3 regions of the Neobacillus sp. Fa239 genome follow, and region 3 is predicted to be linked to each of the others. Evidence: riboswitches for the same ligand, from Rfam matches in the RefSeq annotation. Region 3 holds a riboswitch; each other region holds the start of a gene.
The links. A riboswitch is a leader RNA that binds a small molecule or an ion and turns the genes downstream of it on or off. The one in region 3 is predicted to bind thiamine pyrophosphate.
Positions count from the first base shown of each region.

Region 1: it holds a riboswitch for thiamine pyrophosphate, as region 3 does, so the genes downstream of both, thiC (phosphomethylpyrimidine synthase ThiC) here and tenI (thiazole tautomerase TenI) in region 3, are expected to answer to the same signal.
Region 2: it holds a riboswitch for thiamine pyrophosphate, as region 3 does, so the genes downstream of both, ACZ5XR_RS10005 (ABC transporter substrate-binding protein) here and tenI (thiazole tautomerase TenI) in region 3, are expected to answer to the same signal.

Region 1 is NZ_AP041611.1:2,680,147-2,687,019, forward strand. It holds gene ACZ5XR_RS12875 (P-loop domain-containing protein) at 1-1,119, shown strand, start outside; gene ACZ5XR_RS12880 (NAD(P)-dependent oxidoreductase) at 1,375-2,013, shown strand; gene thiC (phosphomethylpyrimidine synthase ThiC) at 2,289-4,064, opposite strand; TPP riboswitch at 4,235-4,348, opposite strand; gene ACZ5XR_RS12890 (hypothetical protein) at 4,902-5,150, shown strand; gene ACZ5XR_RS12895 (hypothetical protein) at 5,811-5,963, opposite strand; gene ACZ5XR_RS12900 (DUF3231 family protein) at 6,296-6,873, shown strand, end outside.
Region 2 is NZ_AP041611.1:2,096,755-2,103,627, forward strand. It holds gene ACZ5XR_RS09980 (MurR/RpiR family transcriptional regulator) at 1-821, opposite strand, end outside; gene ACZ5XR_RS09985 (DNA-3-methyladenine glycosylase I) at 1,048-1,647, shown strand; gene ACZ5XR_RS09990 (hypothetical protein) at 1,866-2,027, opposite strand; gene ACZ5XR_RS09995 (GTP pyrophosphokinase) at 2,355-3,062, shown strand; gene ACZ5XR_RS10000 (metal-sensitive transcriptional regulator) at 3,169-3,516, shown strand; TPP riboswitch at 3,577-3,688, shown strand; gene ACZ5XR_RS10005 (ABC transporter substrate-binding protein) at 3,822-4,811, shown strand; gene ACZ5XR_RS10010 (thiamine-binding protein) at 4,825-5,115, shown strand; gene ACZ5XR_RS10015 (ABC transporter permease) at 5,115-5,882, shown strand; gene ACZ5XR_RS10020 (ABC transporter ATP-binding protein) at 5,879-6,628, shown strand; gene ACZ5XR_RS10025 (TatD family hydrolase) at 6,625-6,873, shown strand, end outside.
Region 3 is NZ_AP041611.1:2,208,710-2,215,582, reverse strand. It holds gene thiS (sulfur carrier protein ThiS) at 1-147, opposite strand, end outside; gene thiO (glycine oxidase ThiO) at 158-1,288, opposite strand; gene tenI (thiazole tautomerase TenI) at 1,272-1,913, opposite strand; TPP riboswitch at 2,031-2,139, opposite strand; gene ACZ5XR_RS10540 (HlyD family secretion protein) at 2,450-3,103, shown strand; gene ACZ5XR_RS10535 (DHA2 family efflux MFS transporter permease subunit) at 3,112-5,004, shown strand; gene ACZ5XR_RS10530 (hypothetical protein) at 5,061-6,554, opposite strand; gene helD (RNA polymerase recycling motor HelD) at 6,646-6,873, opposite strand, start outside.

The DNA of each region.
Region 1 (6,873 bases), 470 kb from region 3:
GGCACCATTTTGCCAAGAAATAAAGACAACAGCGGGCCACTAAAGGATGCCTTGCCTTTTACATCCCCGGAAGATGTAGAAGTTGAAATTTGTGGTGTACGAGGAATGGGAATAAAACATGGTGTGACGGTCATCACCGGCGGTGGTTATTCGGGTAAAAGCACAATGCTGGATGCACTAAATGCGGGGATTTACAATCACATCATAGGAGACGGACGAGAATTTGTGATTACAGATCAAAGTGCAATGGAAATATCTGCAGAAGAAGGCCGTTCCATAAAAAATATCAATATTACGCCTTTCATAAAATGGATACCCAATCGTTCGGCTGAACAGTTTTCAACTGACTACGCCTCAGGTTCCACATCTCAAGCCGCAAATATTATGGAGGCAATCAACTATGGGTGTAAGCTTCTTCTAATTGATGAAGACAGAAGTGCGACCAATTTTATGATTCAAGACATCAAAATGCGTTCATTAATCAAGCATGAACCCATTACCCCTTTTACGGAACGTGTCAGGGAGCTTTATGAGGCTGTTGGCGTATCTTCCGTTCTTGTTATTGGAGGGAGCGGTGAATTTTTATCCGTTGCCGATCAAGTCATCCTGATGGACAATTTTGTGCCAAAAAACGTAACCCAGGAAGCAAAAAATTTATGTGAACACGACAAACAACAAGAACGTATCCCCCTTACAAAATGGGAGATAGATAGAAAAATAACAACCGATCACTTTTCGAGCTATCCACAGGGCAGTGGTACAGAAAAGCTGATGGTTTCAACCATGGGATACATGATGATTGGTGATGAACAAATTGATATCAGAGGGCTTTACAATATCACATCACACGCCCAGCTTGCAGCTATTGCCTTTTTAATTCGAAAAATCGCTATAAGTAATCAGGATCGCCACATCTTTCTTCATGAAAAGATCAAAAAAGCTCTCGAAGAAATGGAGAGAGAAGGAGTGGATGTTGTATTTTCTTCCTTTTTTCCTGGTTTCGAAAGATGGCTTGAATTACCTAGAATTAATGAAGTATTATCTGTCATAAACCGAATGAAACACTTGAACTTTATTCAATTTGAGCACCCTGAACAAGCACGGAGTAATCTGTCATAATGACGCTGCATTATTACTGGTGGATCAAATGGAATTGGTGAAGGAATTTCGAAAGCGTTTGGAAATTAGGTGCACTCTCGGATACGAGAAGTGCACCTGTCATTTTACTCATTAATTACAAATTGTATAACTAAAAAAAGAGAGAAAATAGAAAAGGATTCTTCTAGTGTATTGACAAAGTTCCTACCTGTAATTAAAATAGTTACATGTAATAGCAATTGTTACATCTATACGAATGATATAGGAGGACTATAAATGAAAATCGGTATTATTGGTGCCAGTGGTAAGGCAGGAAGCCTTATTTTAAAAGAAGCTGTAGAAAGAGGTCATGAAGTTACTGCAATTGTCAGAGATGCATCAAAGGTTCAAAATGAACAAGTTGCTGTTCTGGAAAAAAATATTTTTGATTTAAATTCAGAAGATATAAAATATTTTGATGTAGTAGTAAATGCATTTAATGCACGAGGACAAGAACATCAGCATGTAGAAGCTGGCAAAGTATTAATCGAAGCACTTAAAGGTGCTCCACAGACAAGATTAATCGTTGTTGGCGGAGCAGGAAGCTTATTTGTAGATGAGGCAAAAACTGTGCGATTACTAGAGACTCCAGATTTCCCTGCAGCCTATTTTCCTACTGCTTCAAACATGATGAAAAACCTTAAAGAGCTACAAGACACAAAAGGAATTCAATGGACTTATATTAGCCCAGCAGCGTTCTTTAATCCAGAAGGTAAACGAACAGGTTCTTACCAAAAGGGGAAAGACCAATTAATCCTTAATTCGAAAAGTGAAAGCTATATCAGCTATGCCGATTACGCAATCGCTGTTTTAGATGAAATCGAAAATCCACAACATAAAAATGAACGTTTTTCAGTCGTTGGGGAAGCGGAATAATTTTACAGATTTGTACCCATTAATAAGATAGGCAGCCTGTTTCGACAGGCTGCCTATCATATTTACTCAACAAGATTCATCTAACTTTGGTGCTAAATCAATAATAGGTACTCTCAGCGAAACCACACTTCTTGCATTCCCTCATACCCGAGGTTTCCAAGAATATATGTTTACAATGATACTGGATGTATTGGATGATCTCTTGCAAATGATGGATCTTTTGCTGGAGAATTTCTACTTCTTCCTTTAAATTCTTTATCTCGTTGTGGCTGAAATTATCGATAAATGTTTGATCCATCGTGGACAAATTCCTCTGCTTTTTTCTTCATGCCCTCCTCGATGTCTAATTCATCACTCAATGTTTCTCCATTCGCCATCCCCCGAATGTCATGAGAAATTCTCATCGAACAAAATTTCGGACCACACATGGAGCAAAAATGAGCTGTTTTTGCCCCTTCTGCTGGAAGGGTTTCATCATGGTATTCCCTTGCCCGTTCCGGATCCAATGATAGATTAAATTGGTCTTCCCATCTGAATTCGAAGCGTGCTTTTGATAACGCATTATCTCTAATTTGAGCACCTGGGTGACCTTTAGCCAAATCAGCAGCATGGGCGGCAATTTTATAGGCAATTACACCATCACGGACATCGTCTTTATTTGGTAAGCCTAGGTGTTCTTTTGGTGTTACGTAGCAAAGCATAGCTGTTCCAAACCACCCGATCATTGCAGCGCCAATAGCAGATGTAATATGGTCATATCCTGGAGCAATATCTGTAGTTAAAGGTCCTAAAGTATAAAAAGGAGCTTCTTTACAAATTTCCATTTGCTTATCCACGTTTTCTTTAATCATGTGCATCGGTACATGACCTGGACCTTCTATCATCACTTGAACATCATGCTCCCAGGCAATTTTTGTTAATTCGCCTAGGGTTTCGAGCTCAGCAAATTGTGCTTCATCATTGGCATCGGCAATGCTGCCTGGACGTAATCCATCGCCAAGCGAAACGGAAATATCATATTGTTTCAGAATTTCACAAATTTCTTCAAAATGAGTATAGAGGAAATTTTCTTGATGATGAGCTAAACACCACTGAGCCATAATAGAACCGCCACGGGATACAATCCCTGTTGTCCTTTTAGCTGTTAAAGGGATATACCGTAATAACACACCAGCGTGAATAGTAAAGTAATCGACGCCTTGTTCCGCTTGTTCAATTAATGTATCACGATAAACTTCCCATGTTAGATTCTCGGCAATTCCGTTCACTTTTTCAAGAGCTTGATAAATTGGTACTGTTCCAACTGGAACAGGGGAGTTTCTAACAATCCATTCCCTAGTCGTATGAATATTTTTCCCTGTTGATAGATCCATAATGTTATCGGCACCCCATCGAGTCGCCCATGTCATTTTTTCAACTTCTTGTTCAATGGAAGATGTGACAGCAGAATTACCAATGTTCGCATTGATTTTCACATGAAAATTACGTCCGATAATCATGGGTTCGCTCTCAGGATGATTAATATTGGACGGTATAATCGCTCTTCCACGAGCAACTTCGTCACGAACAAAGGCTGGATCTACATTTTCACGAATTGCTATGAACTCCATTTCAGGAGTAATGATCCCTTTTTTAGCGTAATGCATTTGTGTGACATTTTGCCCTTCTTTTGCACGAAGAGTCGTTTTGTCACTAGAAGGAAACCATTCAAGATTGGCACGCTCATCACCTTCAAGGTATCCATTATCTATAGGTTTTATTTCTCTTCCTTCATACACCTCAACATCATTACGTTCGAGAATCCATTTCTTGCGTAAAGCAGGAAGCCCTTTTCTAACATCTATATTGTAATTCGAGTCTGTGTATGGTCCACTCGTATCGTAAACACGAATAGGGGCATTTTCTTCCTCCCCAAAGGAAGTAACTGTTCTGCTTAACTCAATTTCTCTCATTGGGACTTTAATATCTGGTCTTGAGCCCTCGACATAGACTTTTTTACTTCCGGTAAATTGCGATTTCAACTCAATGTTTACATGTGCTTGTTTTTGCATGTAACTTCCTCCTAAAAATAGATTAATTTTGCGATCTAGAAGTTACAGCATAGTTCATTACCAGTAACCTTTAGGGTCAATCAAGTAATAAAAGACAATAAAAAAAGGTTCTGTTTGCACAGAACCTGATTAATCGTCAAAAAGTAGTGGCGCGTACCCAATAAAACGATGACGCCTCGAAACTACTTCCCTACGCTGGTATAATCCAGATCAGGTTCAAAGGGTCAAAGAATTTTACGCATTCTTTTCTCAGTCCGAGCCATCGGACCCCCCCAGTAGAGCTTGTGGAACTATTTATGAAACTTTAAGGTTGATAATAACATAGTGTCCAATATTTTGAAAGAGATAAATTTAAAATAGGTTTTTAATCCTAAGAAATTTCCTTAAAAATGGAAACAGTTCACACACAAAACATAGGAAGAAACATCCAGTTATTGACAGTATGTATGTAATTGAAGAGCAAAGTTGCCAAATCGGCAGCTTTTATTTTTGTACTAGTGTTCAGATTTATGGGGCGGATAGGTATGTCGTTAAATACCACAATACTAAGATGATATAAATAACGAAGGGCAATCAAAAATTTTCTAAATTTAATAAATTTATATTATCCATTTTCTATCTTTAAAGGTAATTCTCTTGAGTAAAATGTTTACGTTACGCACTAAAGAAAACGATGGGGGTATTCAACAATGTTGTACAAAGTAGCTTTGGCGGTACATATTTTAGGAGCGATAGCCATGTTTGTTTCAGTAGGCTATACTGTGGAAAACCAGGATTAATATGCTTCGTTGCAATGAGACAAAACAGTTACAAGCTTTAGCAAAAAAGGGAGTAAAGTTGGATGAATTTCTACCCATTACAGTGTTGTTTGTTTTAATACCAGGATTGTACTTGGTAATCACTACTTGGGGATGGAAGGTAGCATGGATAAATGTAACATTGGGAGTGCTAGTTCTGATGTGTGTCGCTGGTCCGCTAATTAACTTGAAAAGGTTAAAAAGAATTTCAGCAGCAGCAAACGAAGAGAGTTCAATGGTTCCTTCAGCACAATTGAAAGCAATTGTTAAAGATACAGTGAGTACATAACATTAAATGCTGTACTAGATTATCTCCTTGCATTCCCTATCGCAAAATTTTCCGCTAAAGTTGGAGTATTCGAGTTCAAGAAAATGCGACCAAAACATTTTTACATATTGTCAGTTGTAACAGCAATCGTTATTTATATTTATCAATTATTAGTGGAACGAACTATTGTAAAAGAGGTAAAGAAATATTAATGTTGTTTGTACCCCTCAAAAAGTTAGAAGTTAAGTGGTTATTTCATTTATAGAACGCTTTTCTTGTTAAACTTTCTGGTGCTTGAGTGAAAGATCGATTTACGACAATGATCGCTGCGGTGGTCATTGTGGGATGGAAAGCATTTGAAGGTGGATAAATCTCGATGGGATGGCAGTGATGTCTTTTATTTAGAAGATAATCCTAGTCATTGTTACTGAGTAGGGAAAAAGAGATACTCGATAATGGAAAGTTCACTAATTACGATTGTAAGCCAATTTTGAGAATTTGGTTTTACCACTGTATAAAAACCGTATAAAAACGCCGTAGAATGTTTGAGTTTTCTTCAACGTGCGATTGTTCAATAGGAGCAATCGCTTTTCTTGTTCCACTAACGGTTGCAGTTTTGTGGAAGAAAACAAAACGTTTAAATGCGTGTTTGAAGAATAAGGCGAACTAAAAAAGCAAGGACTAATTCCCAAGCTTTTGGTTTATCTTATTAATTTTACGAATGATTGAAATAGCAAATATAAAAAGAGAGCCAGTGAAAATAGTTGTAAGCAATCCAGCTCCAATACCCATCTTTATAATTGTATCGAGCTTCTTTCTGGTAGATGAAAACATTTATATTACCCCTTTTTATGTTGGTATTAAAGATTTTTACCAATTAAGGATTAATTATGTAAGCGAGATATTATCTCAAGCATTTTACCACTTTAGTACTAAAAACGGATTAATTTCAAACTTCTATCTGAATGTGGAGCAAATGAAAAGGGGCTTGTTAAACTACCATGGAAGAACGATTTAAAATTCCATCCTTTGTGGTGAAGCTGTGCTTCATGGATGGCTAACGGGCAGGTTTGTTCAAGAAGAAGAGATAAACCTTATTAGCCAAACTGGAATAGATATCCTTTTCTAGGGAATCATAAATAGAATGAAATTGAAAGGGTGTTACGATGGAGCAACAAGTAAATCTAACCTCTTCAGAAATAGGCACATTATGGTTTTCCTATATGGAAACCACCATGCAAATTGGTTTATTCAGGCACATATCCGCACATATAGAGGATGCAACAATCAGCCAATTGGTTAAAGAAGAGCTCCTATTTATGGAAGAATTCGTTCAGCAGATTTCCTCGATCATGAAAATGGAAAGAATGAAAGAACCAGTCGGTTTCACGGAAAATGATGTGAATGTACAGGCACCGAAACTCCTGACCGACGGGCTTGTCCTATATTATCTGCAAATAGCATCGAAAGCTGCCATGACTAAAGATGTATCTTTGTTGGCACTATCTTCTCGGAAGGATGTAAAGAACCTGCATATTGGACACCTGGATCAAGCAAAACAATCGTACATAAAGGTGGAAGATTTATTAATGGAGCGAGGGGAGTATATCCGACCGCCCATTATTCCCGTCCCTGAACGTAATGAATTCGTGACGACCAACCACTATTTAGGGGGAATGCCGATTTTCGGCGAAAAACGCCCGTTGAATGTCATGGAGGTATCCCATCTGTTTTTCAATATCAA
Region 2 (6,873 bases), 110 kb from region 3:
CTGGAATAGAGTCTTTCCAGTTTTTCTTGATGTGACTGAATCCTTTTTTGGTCCTTTTGATGGATCCCCTCAATAATTAAATCTAAAAGACTTATGACAGATGCAATCGAGTTCATGCCCGTTTCCGCATTTTCTTCAGTAGTCAGGACAATATCAGCAATTCGGCCGACAGGTGATAAAAGGCGGTCGGTTACGGAAATTAAGCCAATATTATGCTGGCGGGCACACTCCGCTATTTTAATGGTTTCATTTGAATAGCGAGGAAACGAGAATACGACGACCACCGATTGATTGGTAAGATTGCAGAATTTTTCAAAGAAATCTCCAGCCGGAGAACAAAGACTGACATTTTCTCTGATCGTGCTTAGCATATACGAAAACCAATAGGCGGCGGCGTGTGAAAGGTAATGCCCGGAAATTAAGACTTGATCTGCCTTGATTAAGGCATCAACGGCTTTCCAGATTTCTTGAACATTCCCCGGGTTTAGGAGATGCCTTAAAATATGAACCTCATTTTCAATTACTTTTGTAAAAGGGTCCTTCATTTGCTGAATGTCAGTGGATGAAGCCTGATCTGTCTGATGCTGCATGAGCAGCTGCTTTTGAATTTTTGTCTGCATTTCACTGAACCCTTCAAAACCTAATGCATAGGAGAGCCGAATAACGGTTGTTTCACTAACATCTGATAGGCGGCCAATTTGATAAGCTGTTTTAAAAGCCGATTCATCCAGGTTATCAATCAAATAATTGGCGACTTTTTTTTGACCTGCTGATAAATAGGGGAATTTTTCTTTGACCATCAATTGAAAAGACTGCTCCATTCCCTCATCCTTTCGTACTTTAGTTAAGTAATGAATTAGTGAAGTAAATACTTCAAAAAATCTTCATGATGCATGAAATCCTTTAATGATTTTACCTTAGCATAAAAAGAAACAGAAATGAATCATTATTTTAAGTTTTTAGACTTTTTAGATAAAATTTCAATTCATGTAATAAATGTAGTAAGATGTTTCTGGGCATGTCTAAAAGAAAGGAGAAGACAATAAAATGAATCGATGCGGCTGGGTGAATCAAGATCCACTATATATTCATTACCACGATCAGGAATGGGGGGTACCCGTTTATGATGACCGTTTGCTTTTTGAGTACTTAAATCTGGAAGGGGCACAGGCCGGGCTTAGCTGGTATACAATCCTAAAAAAACGGGAGAATTACCGCAGTGCCTTTGATAACTTTGATCCTGAAAAAATTATCCGGTACGATGAAAAGAAAATCGAAGAGCTATTACATAATGAAGGAATTGTCCGGAATAAATTAAAAATCAACGCCGTGGTGACAAATGCCCACGCGTTTCTGAAAGTTCAGGAGGAATTTGGTTCCTTTAGTCAGTATATTTGGTCCTTTGTGGGTGGAAAGCCGATCCAGAATCATTTCCATGAATTAAAGGATGTTCCGGCAACATCGGAAATAAGTGATCAATTAAGTAAGGATTTAAAAAAGCGCGGCTTTAAATTTGTCGGTTCCACGATTTGTTATGCATTTATGGAGGCCGTCGGCATGGTGAATGATCATATCGTCACATGCTTTTGCTACCAAAAAACGGAATCAGAAATTGATGTGTTAAAGGAGAATAATGATTTTTTATAACTGTTGATTGGAGCGGAGGGCGCTCGACTCCTGCGGGATATAGAGGTCACGGGAGACCCCGCAGGCGCCTAAAGCGCCGAGGAGGCTCCCGGACCTCCCCGCGGAAAGCGAGCGCCCGCAGCGTAAATCAACAACCTAGTTTAATAGAAATAAAAAGGCCCATCACTTAAAAAGTGATGGGTTTATTTACGATTGCAAATCTATGACTCTAAAAATCATTAATTTATTGATTTTTCCAGCAGAAAATCTCCAATTGGTAAGGTAATAATCTTTCCACCAATTTGTACATGAACAGTATCGTTAAAAATGGCTTTTACGATTCCTTTTAAGGAGATGGTTGAATTTACATCAATTTTTTTTGAATCAGAATTGGTTGCCAAATTATTCACACCTTCCAAAGTAGTATGGTGATATTATAAAGGATGGGTAACAGTTAAAGCTAGGCAAAAGTATTGTAATAATTAATTTTATGAAGAAAATTTAGGAAAGGTGCCTAAATTAAAAAAATAAGCCGATTATTAGACGAAAAAGTAGTTCAAGTATGAACCGAAGGCCCTAGTCATGTCAATGGAAAAACATGAACATTAGTTCCAATTTTAGTACCTATGGTATGATAAGAGCGAGATACGATCCAACAACATAATTTAAAGGCATCGAGTAAATGGAGAGAGGAAGTTTTTTCTGTGGAAATCGAACAAATCCTTAACATGAAAGAGTTAAAAATGCTTAAGGTTGAGCTGACAAGGTTCATGATGGCATATAAGTTTGCGTTAGATGAAATGAATACAAAGATTAATATTTTAAAAGATGAGTTTAATTTTATTCATGACTATAATCCCATCGAGCATGTGAAATCACGGATTAAAGCACCTGAGAGTATTTTGAAGAAGGTGTATCGGAAAGGGTGCGACTTTTCATTAGAAGCGATCAAAGAAAATATTAAGGATATTGCAGGAATTCGCATCACCTGCTCGTTCCGTTCAGATATTTATGAAATCAGTAAAATGATTGCGAGCCAAAAGGATATTAAAGTCATCGAATATAAAGATTATATCGAAAATCCAAAACCAAATGGTTATCAAAGCTTGCATATGATTTTAGAAATTCCTATTTTTATGTCTGACCACGAGGAATTAACCTATGTGGAAGTGCAAATTCGGACCATTGCGATGGATTTTTGGGCAAGCCTTGAGCATAAAATTTTCTATAAATACAATAAGGAAATTCCATCCCATATGTCAGCCGAATTAAAAGAAACAGCGTCAATGGCAGCCCATTTAGACAGGAAGATGGAACGACTTCATCAGGAAATCTCTGCCCTCAAACTAGCGGAGGAAGCAAAACAAGAGATCAGTCTCAACCTGCCACTGCTTGAATCATTCATGGAAAAAAGTTTTGGCATAACAAGCAAATAACCAAAAGGGTCTGACATGAAACTGAAGTCAGACCCTTTGTGTTGAGTTCATTCGCGTTACCATACCCTGGTATGTTATAATCGATTGATAAAGGGGAGGCGATGGAATGTCTTTTGAACATGAGAACATGAAGGATTTAGACGAGGAGACCTGCTGTGACGCGGAAGGAAGCCACCGAAAAAGCCACCATTCAGATAAAACCAAAAGTAACCTGATCACAAGATTAAACCGCATCGAAGGTCAAATCCGGGGGATTAAAGGGCTTATTGAAAAAGATACATATTGTGATGATGTGATCACGCAAATCTCGGCTACGCAATCGGCGCTAAATAGCGTGGCTAAAATCCTTCTAGAGGGCCATCTGAAAAGCTGTGTAGTCGAAAGAATCCAAGAAGGTGATTTTGAGGTACTCGACGAGGTTTTAGTAACAATCCAAAAATTAATGAAAAAATGAGATAAGGCTAGTAATATGAACCATTTTTGTTATAATGGGAATGGTAATTGAAATGAATACAGTGAAATGTAGGGGGACCGGTATAGCCGGTTGAGAGTTTGTCCGCAAAAGACAATGACCCTTAGAACCTGATCTGGTTGATACCGGCGGAGGGAACATATTCTTAAACAATTAATTGTTTGTTGATATGCACTCATGGTTCGAGCCTGAGTGCTTATTTGTTGTTGTCAAAGTTTTGTTCTATAATGCAATCAACCAGATTCTAATTCAATTTCAATTGAAAAATACATATGGGGGATTTAAAAATGAAGAAGTGGTTTTTCGTTTTACTTACCGTTTTTTTAATTGCTGGCTGCAGCAATAATAAAGGAACAAATCAAGCTAAGGATAGCAATAAATTGAAAAAGATTACGGTTGTCCTTGATTGGACACCTAACACCAATCATACCGGTCTATATGTGGCAAAAGCAAAGGGTTATTTTAAAGATCAAGGGTTGGATGTGGATATTATTCAACCGGGAAAAACCGGCGCAGACCAGCTCGTGGCCTCCGGAAAAGCGGATTTTGGTGTCGGATATCAAGAGGCGATTACTGAAGCACGTATTCAAGGTGTACCGCTCGTTTCGATTGCTGCTGTCATTCAGCATAATACTTCCGGATTTGCTTCACCTGTTGCTAAAAATATTAAAACACCGAAGGATTTCGCAGGTAAAACCTATGGCGGCTGGGGCTCACCAATTGAAAAATCGGTTATCACTTCGTTAATGAATAAAGTACATGCCGATGCAAACAAGGTAAAGATTGTCAATATCGGTGATACGGACTTCTTTACAGCCGTTAAAAGAGACGTCGACTTTGCCTGGATTTATTACGGCTGGGATGGGGTTGAAGCAGGTTTACGAAATCAAAAAATTAACATGGTTTACTTAACGGATTATTCGAAGAAGCTTGATTATTACACACCTGTCTTAGAAACAAGTGAAAAAATGATCGCACAAAACCCTGACACGGTAAAGGCTTTCTTAAAAGCAGCTTCTGAAGGCTATAATTATGCGATCAAAAATCCGGACCAAGCAGCAGATATTCTCATCAAAGCAGCGCCGGATTTAGATCCAAAGCTTGTAAAAGCCAGCCAAAAGTGGTTATCACCTAAATATCAGGACGACGCAAAACAATGGGGAATTCAAAAGGAAAGTGTTTGGAATAATTATGCCACTTGGATGTATGACAACAAACTTTTAGATAAAAAGCTCGATGCCAATAAAGCATTTACGAATGAGTATTTACCAAAATAGGAGGAGAATTATGATGGCTAATTCATTGGTTAGTATTCAAATATTGCCGAAAACGAAAAATGGCGAGGATGTCATTCCATACGTCGATGAAGCGATTCGCATCATTCATGAATCGGGGGTAAAATATGAAGTCCATCCATTAGAAACGACCATGGAGGGCGAACTGCAGCAGTTATTTGTGGTCATTGCAAAAATGAATGAACGGATGATTGAAATCGGCAGCAAAAATGTTATTTCACAAGTGAAAATCCTGTATCAGCCGGAAGGTATTACGATGAACCAATTAACGGAGAAATATAGATAATGAAGAAACAAATTGCTAAAGGGTGGAGACCAATCGCGGTTCTCCTCCTTTTGTTCGTGATTTGGGAAATCGTTGTGAGGCTTGGACATATTGAGGAATGGCTATTGCCGGCCCCGACGAAGATTTTTAGGGAGGCTTTCACCGATTGGCCCAACTTTTATCCAAATTTGATCTCGTCAATCAATATTTCCCTACTTGGTTTTGTGATTGGTGCTGTCATTGGCTTGGTGGTTGCTGTCCTGCTCTACTTGATCCCGTTCTTAAGAGATTCTTTTTATCCATTGCTGATTTTATCGCAAAATATACCGATTATTGTTCTGGCACCGCTGTTGGTTATTTGGTTTGGCTTTGGCTTATTGCCGAAAATGATTGTCATCACTTTAGTCTGCTTTTTTCCAATCACGGTTGCAGCGCTGGACGGGTTTAAACAGACTCCGGCTGAATTAAAGCATTATATGAGGATGGCAGGGGCTTCAAAGCAGCAGCTGTTTTGGAAATTGGAGTTTCCTTTTGCGCTGCCGTCGATTTTTTCAGGCTTAAAAATCTCGGCTACCTACAGTATTATGGGGGCTGTGATTTCAGAATGGCTGGGAGCGAAGGAAGGAATCGGTGTTTACATGACGCTTGCATCGTCATCCTTTCGTACGGACCGCGTGTTTGTCGCCATTTTTGCGATCATGCTGTTAAGCCTGTTATTCTTTTTGGTGATTATTCTGATTGAGCGGCGGGTTGTCCGCTGGCATGTGAAGGAGAATGAAGGAAAGTGAATCATCTCATTGTGAAGGATGTCTCGAAACGTTTCGGTCCAAATGAAGTCCTTAAGGAAATGAATTTCTCCATCGAAAAAGATGAATTTGTTTCCATCATTGGGCCATCTGGAAGCGGTAAAAGTACCATTTTTAACACAATTGGCGGAATTCTTTCCCCTGACAACGGAGAGATCATCCTCGAAAATAAAGTCATTAATGGAAAACGAGGCTTTATCAGCTATATGCCCCAGACACCATCACTTTTTCCGTGGAGAACCATCCTGGAGAATGTCTTGCTTGGCCAGGAACTTAAGGGGAAAAAAGAAAAGGAAAAGGCAAGGGGAATGCTTGAAGTCGCAGGTCTGGCTGATTACGAAAAAGCCTATCCTCATGAATTATCAGGGGGAATGAAACAGCGTGCTGCTTTTATCCGAGCTCTGTTAAGCCCGCAACCGGTGATTTGTCTTGACGAACCCTTTTCGGCTTTGGATGAACTGACCCGTTTGGAGATGCAGAAATGGCTTTTAACCGTGTGGGAGGCTCATAAACGGACGGTTCTCTTTATCACCCATAATATTGAAGAGGCGTTATTTTTATCAGACCGGATAATTGTTCTTTCAGCAAAACCGGCAAAAGTGGCCGGAGAGTTTACGATCCCGTTTCCACGGCCAAGAAAGGAAAGGATTTTACTGGATGATGAGTTTCTGGAGTGGAAACGACGTGTGCATTATGCATTGGTTGGATCCGGGGAGATAAAAGAATGAAAATGATTGATGCCCATATTCATTTGGACCACTATAGAGACGAAGAAATCGAAAAGATCCTGATGACTTCTCCTCAAGTAGAGGGGCTCGTTTCCGTTTCATTTGATCTTGAATCGTCAAAAAGGAATCTTTTATTATCAAAAAAGTATTCTTTGGTGAAGCCAGCGTTTGGATATCATCCAGAGCAGCGATTACCCTCCGAAGCAGAACGACAAAAGCTGTTTAAATGGCTGGAAGAACACCGA
Region 3 (6,873 bases):
ACTTTGGTGTGCTAATTTATTTAAAATTTCACCGTTTACTTCCACTACAACAACCTTTTCGTGAATTTCATAATGTTTAAGTAAATCCGAAACCAATACGACATGTTCTGGCAACTGTACTCTTTCCCCATTTAACAATACTTTCATGCTTTACCCCCTAACGAACCGTTTCTTTATGTCTTGCCAGCTGAAAAGCGGAGAGAAGTGTTTCATCACCGAATCTCCCTAGTACTAGCTCAGCGAAGAGCTTACCCGTAATCGGGCTTAATAAAATTCCGTTTCGAAAATGGCCTGCCGCAACGAACAATCCCCTCCAGCTCGGATGAGCACCAATGTAAGGAATCCCATCGCCTGTTTGTGGTCTAACTCCACTCCATACGCGCTCCCAAGCTGCATCCTTTATTTGAGGTACAATCTTAGTTGCTCTCTCGATTAATGCAGCAATTCCCCCTGGGGTTACCTTGTGATCAAATGTATTTTCAATCATCGTGGCTCCAATATAAATTTCACCATTTCGTTTTGGGACTAAGTAACAACGTTTATCGGAAAAAATGGTGGAGGTAATAATTGGCTTTTCAGTCCGAACGGAAAAACATTCTCCTTTAACAGGGTAGATCGGAATGTCCATCCCGGATTCACGGATTAATTTCGCTGCCCAAGCTCCTGTGGCAATGACAACCTGTTCACTATGTATGTTGCCACATTCTGTCTTAACCCCTTTAACCTGACCGTTTTCAAAAATAAAAGAAAGGACCTCTGTATGTTCACGGATTTCCGCTCCAAAATGGACAGCAGCACATGCAAACGCTTGTGTTAATTTTGCTGGTTGAACATGTCCATCATTGGGGATATACATCCCTCCCGCCACACTTGGGGAGAGAGCCGGCTCCATTTCTCGAATTCCCTTGGAATCCAGCCATTTTATTTGGGGCTCCCACTTCCTTTGAAAGGTAGCTTGTCTTTCTAATTCTTTTGCTTGTTCTTCATTTTCGGCAATCTTTAACATCCCTTTTTGAACAAATTCGATATCGATTCCAGTATGTTCAAATAATTCACTTGAGAGCTCAGGAAACATCGCTTGACTTTTTAATGCCAGCTGGAACAGTGGACCGTCTTGTTCAATCTCCGCCTGTGCGGCAAGCATTCCTGCCGCTGCACTGGAAGCTTGCGAAGCGACAGATCCCTTTTCAATCAAAATCACTTTTTTCCCTACCTTCGATAACTGGTAGGCAATCGAGGACCCGTTAACTCCTCCTCCAATGATGGCAACATCATAAGAATTTCTCACTTAAACCATCTCCATATTTTAGTTCATTATAGTAAGACCTTACAGCCGATAATGGGTCCTGCGCTTCTATAACTCCTGACATGACAGCGATTCCTTTAGCACCAGCATGTAGTACCTGGCTAGCATTCTCAGGTGTTATGCCGCCAATGGCAATAACCGGAATATCCAGTTTCGCGATCCTTGATAATTCCTCTAGACCTTTTGGGGCCTTTCCTGGTTTTGATTGCGAAGGAAAGACATGGCCGTAAAGCACATAATCAACACCGTTCTCCCGTGCTTTTTGTGCTTCCCCGTATGAGTGAATAGAACTCCCTACCGTAAGCTTGGAAAAATGTTTTTTTACCATGTGTGCTTCTAAACTATGAAAGGCTAATTGAACTCCCCTTATCCCGGTAACGAAGGCAACATCCACACGATCATTCACCATAATCTTCGATAATGGTATGTTCGCATTAGTGAAAAGCTGGACTGCTTGAAAAAGCTCCCGTGCTGTTTTTTGTTTTTCCCGCAAGTGAATCGCTGTGATATAGGGGTGAATATCGATGACAATGTCACGTAACTGCTCAATCGGCATTTTGCCATTAGAAATAATATGTAACTCTTTATCTTTTATACTAGTTATCATATCCGCCCCCTAGTTCGCCGTTTCCGCTTATCGATGATTGAAAGTGAAAAACAAAAAACCACTTTCTTTTCATAAGAAAGTGGTTGAAAATTTGAATAAGAAATATGTATTCTCCAAATATTCACGTTTCCACTTCCCTACGCTGGTATTACCCAGATCAGGTTCATAGAGTCCCGAAGTAACACTTCAATCTCAGCCCTTTAAAAAGGCACCTCTAGCGGATTTGCTTCAAATATGTAATTGTAATGATAAACTTTCATGGATAATGTTAACACTTTCGTTTGAAATGTCAAACAAAATCTTTTCACATCCTCCTATGAAAGATTAGTATATTCCATATTATTCAAGTTCCTGTATAGACCATCCACCACAAAATAAATATTGATGCTTTCTTCTTGAATAATCATTAAAAATGACTATAAAATACTATACAACGAGTTTAAAAAATATACTTATGGTATAAACGAGGAGGGTTCACAACTTTAAGTATGCAAAAAGTTATTTTTATCAATACTTATTAGAGGAGGAAAAGGTTCATGAGCACGAAACGTTTACTTTTATTGAACATTATTATTTTACTTATTTTAGTCGGTGGAGGTTTTGGAGCTTATGCCTATTATAATCAAAATGTGAATTATCTAACCACTGATAATGCCCAAATTGCAGGACAACAAGTTACCATTGCCGCTCCGGCAAACGGGAAATTAACCGATTGGAAAGGCAATGTGGGATCTACCTTTTCGAAAAATTCTACAGTTGGAACCATCGCAACAACAGACATCAATGGAAAACCTGTGAATATGAATGTGACTCTTCCAACGAATGGAACGATTGTCCAAAATAATGCAGTTGAAGATTCCTTTGTTGCGGCTGGCACCCCCCTTGCACAAGCATATGATTTAAACAAATTATGGGTAACAGCGAATATTGACGAAACGAAAATTGATGATATCGCAGTTGGTCAGGATGTTGATATCTATGTGGATGCGTTCCCAAATGACACGTTAAAAGGAACTGTCCAACAACTCGGCTTAGCAACAGCTGGAACGTTTTCTTTATTACCAAGTTCAAATACTACAGGTAACTATACAAAAGTTACCCAAGTCGTTCCTGTCAAAATATCCATAGATGATTCTAAAGGTGTTAAAATCGTTCCTGGTATGAACGTAACCGTTAGAATTCACAGGTAGGTGATACGATGTCAATATTGATCATGATTTATATTATTTTAAGCATTTTGCTGTTGCTATTCATCAATTTAAGGTTGATGACACAAAAAAAAGCGAAAAAAATGAATCAAGAAGATTTGGAGAATCCGACGATAAGCGAAACGAAGGTTCAGACGGATCTTTCTCAAGATGTATCAAGTCATAAGGAAGAAATGCTTGAAGATTCAGCCATACCTGATCCTGTTTTGAAAAAGGACCATGCTGCCGATCAATCGAAAGAAAGCTTGAACCAGTCTGTTCTAGACACGGAAAGAGATACAGACACAGTAAAAAAACATGTAGAACAATCGGCTGGCTCCTTGTATGAAATCGATCGGATTAAGAACCCTGCCCTGCAGATGACCATCCTTATTCTTGGTGTGTTTATGGCGATTTTGGACACGAGTGTCGTCAATGTAGCGATCCCCAAAATGGAAACTGCTTTGAACGCAAGTACGGATGAAATTCAATGGGTTGTGACAGGATACATGCTCGTACTTGGTATGTTAATTCCTATTTCTGGATGGTTGACGGATAAATTTGGAGCGAAAAAGCTCTTTCTGTTTGCCTTAACCACCTTCACCATTGGTTCCGCCTTATGCGGGCTTGCATGGAATCTGGATTCCATCATCCTGTTTCGAATCGTTCAAGCGGTTGGCGGCGCCTTGATGCAGCCAGTTGCTATGTCGATGATTTTCCGTATCTACCCGCCGGAACGACGCGGGACAGTGATGGGAATATTCGGAATTGCCATGATGGCGGCTCCCGCATTCGGCCCTGCACTAAGTGGATATTTAGTAGATTATTGGTCATGGCGGTATATTTTTTACATCAATGTCCCAATCGGGATTGTAGCAGTAATACTCGGTGCCCTTATGATGCACGAATTTCCACATGAGGCGAAAGGTAATTTTGATTTTTGGGGCTTTATCTTCTCAGTTATCGGCTTTGGAAGTTTATTGTATGGATTTAACGAAGTATCTTCTAAGGGATGGAGTTCAACTGAGGTTGTGTCTTTTCTTTCTGTAGGTATACTTTGTTTAATCATATTGGTGATTGTTGAACTTAAAGTAAAGCATCCAATGATCAAATTGCAGGTATTCAAATCGTATCAGTTTAACATGAGTCTTGTCATTGTTTCAATTGTGATGATATCCATGTTTGTGGGTGTTTTCTTCCTTCCACTTTATCTTCAAGATATCCGGGGATTTTCAGCTGTACGTACAGGCCTTTTCATGACACCTGCTGCACTGGCTTCAGCTGTTATCATGCCGATCAGCGGACGACTATTCGACCGCATTGGAGCACGCCCGCTAGGTATTACCGGACTAGTAATCGTTACACTCGCCACGCTGGGATTTACGAATTTGGGGGTAGATACAAGTTCAAACACAATCCAGTGGTTATACATTTTACGGAGTGCAGGAGTGTCTATGGCTATGATGCCTCTCATGACAGCCGGTATGAATGCCATACCGTTTGAATTGACGAGTCAGGGTACGGCGATGAACAACACCGTTCGGCAGGTTGCGTCCTCATTGGGAACAGCCATTCTTACGACTTACATGACCACCCAGTCAAAAATTGCCGCTGCTGTGCTTTCATGGCAAGTGACACCAACTTCACCGTCCGGTCAATTTTTGACGAAGATACAACAAGGATTTCAAGCTCACGGCATGGGAGTTTCTGGTTCAAAACAGGCCGCCCTCTCCATGATGAATGGATTGATCAGTCAGCATGCATTTGTCTCTGGAATGAATGATGCCTTTATGGCGGCAGCCATTTTAACTGCGGTCGGGGCCATTCTTGTCATCTTTTATGGCAGAAAAAAACAGAGCCAAAAAGATTCGCTTCAAAAGACACAACATGTAGTAACAGATTAACCGTTACTTTAAGGATAGAAACTCGAAAAGGTTCTTTATATAAGAACCTTTTCGAGTTAGACTTCCTTTTTCGTTCCTCTCTTTTCTTTAATTGACGATAAAACGGTTTGCTCTACCCACTTCTCCCTGTTTTTTCGGTCCACGGACCATTGATGAAGACTGTGAATGCCTAAATAAATCGAAACTAAGATCCCGCTGGCTCCCACAAATAGCCCCAGGAATTCAATTGGATTATAATGCAACAAGTGATTCCATTTAATTTTTCCGATAAAATCCGGAATAACAAAACTCATTCCCATCATTTGTCCCATGACAGAATAGAGGGTTAAGATTAAAAGCAGCAGACTGTCTTTTTTGGAATTGGCATTTTCCTGGTATTTAAACAGGCTATAGAGCGTTTCTTTCGCATCCTTATATAGCAATTCGATGTTGAAAGTTTCCCTTAAGTAAAAAAAGATTTCCCTTCCTTGTGACTGTGCGGCTAGTTCTGTAAAGAAAAAATTCGCTGTAAAGGAATTAATCGAATAAATCAATTTTTCCATTTTATTCGCGTCTCGTTCAATATGAATTTCAGCAAAGGCATGCCCAATCTTTAATAATACAATTTTATGAAAAAGATTTAACAATAAAGCATAGTAATATTCACCATATACTTGACTAACCAGTTGAGTAACGCTGTTTCGGTTTTCGTTCGTTAGACAAATTAAACTGTGTTCTTCCATTGTAAAATACGTATTGGGCGCCCAGCGTTGATAGGAGTGGGTTTTTAAATATTCGCGAATATAAGGAAGGTTATTGGCACTAATAAACGGCTCTCCATCCTGGTCTAACCCGCATAGGCTGATCGAACGATAAACATCCACTAAATGGATGGCATCCGTTTCTTGCACCGAGATCAAACCATACGCATACATTCTTTCATCTTCAAAGAATGGAAAAGTACCGAAATAAGATTTTCTGCTTGTTTTTTTGTCAAAGAATGCTGTCAATCCCTCAAACAAATATTCAAATACAAAACGATCGAGTTGATGAAATACGTTTCCTTCACATTCAATTTGTGTGTTAAGATCCCTATCCGACCGAGGTTCAAGTACTCGAAATCGAGCTGCAAACTCTAATGCACGGGACAGCGACAGTCCCGTTGAATCATTCACTTCTGTCCGAATTGTTATAAAACCAAGTTCATATGGACATAGGGTGACGTCAATAGAGTGGATCTGAAAAGGAATCCTCACAAGATCCGTTATTAAATACCCGTTGAATTCAAGAGGTTTGGAATACCTTTGAATACCTTTTTGCTGTTCAGATATTGGAAAAAGAATTTTATTGGTAAATGGGAGAAAAAAAGCTTCCATATCACGGTGGGAAACACGAAAATCGCCATAATACTTCGATTCATTGTTGAATTCATCTAATTGGAAGTGCTTAAATTGATGACTCCGCAAATAGGGGAATATGTTTTGTTCGCTCCCCTCTTGAAAAGAAAACGGAAAAATAAACTGGAACAAGGCGGAGTTTACATTTTTTTCCTTCACATCAATTCGCTGCATGAATTCTTTCCTCTCAACTATGGAAAAATAAACCTGTATCCATTGCTTATCCTCGATAGTTTTCTACAACAAAATCCCGCCTATACCATATTTATTCGGATTCACAAGCATCCAGAGAATCGTAATCCAACGAATCCGCACTATTTAATAAAAAGTCTGAACGGTCTTTTCCGTATAAATACAAACGATGCATCGGTCTCGTCATGGCCACGTAGAGTAATTTGATGTCCAGATCCACTTCCCTGTATGGTTGTTCTATGCATACAATCAAAACGGCATCAAACTCCAGCCCTTTCGATAAATAGGAAGGCAAAATCAC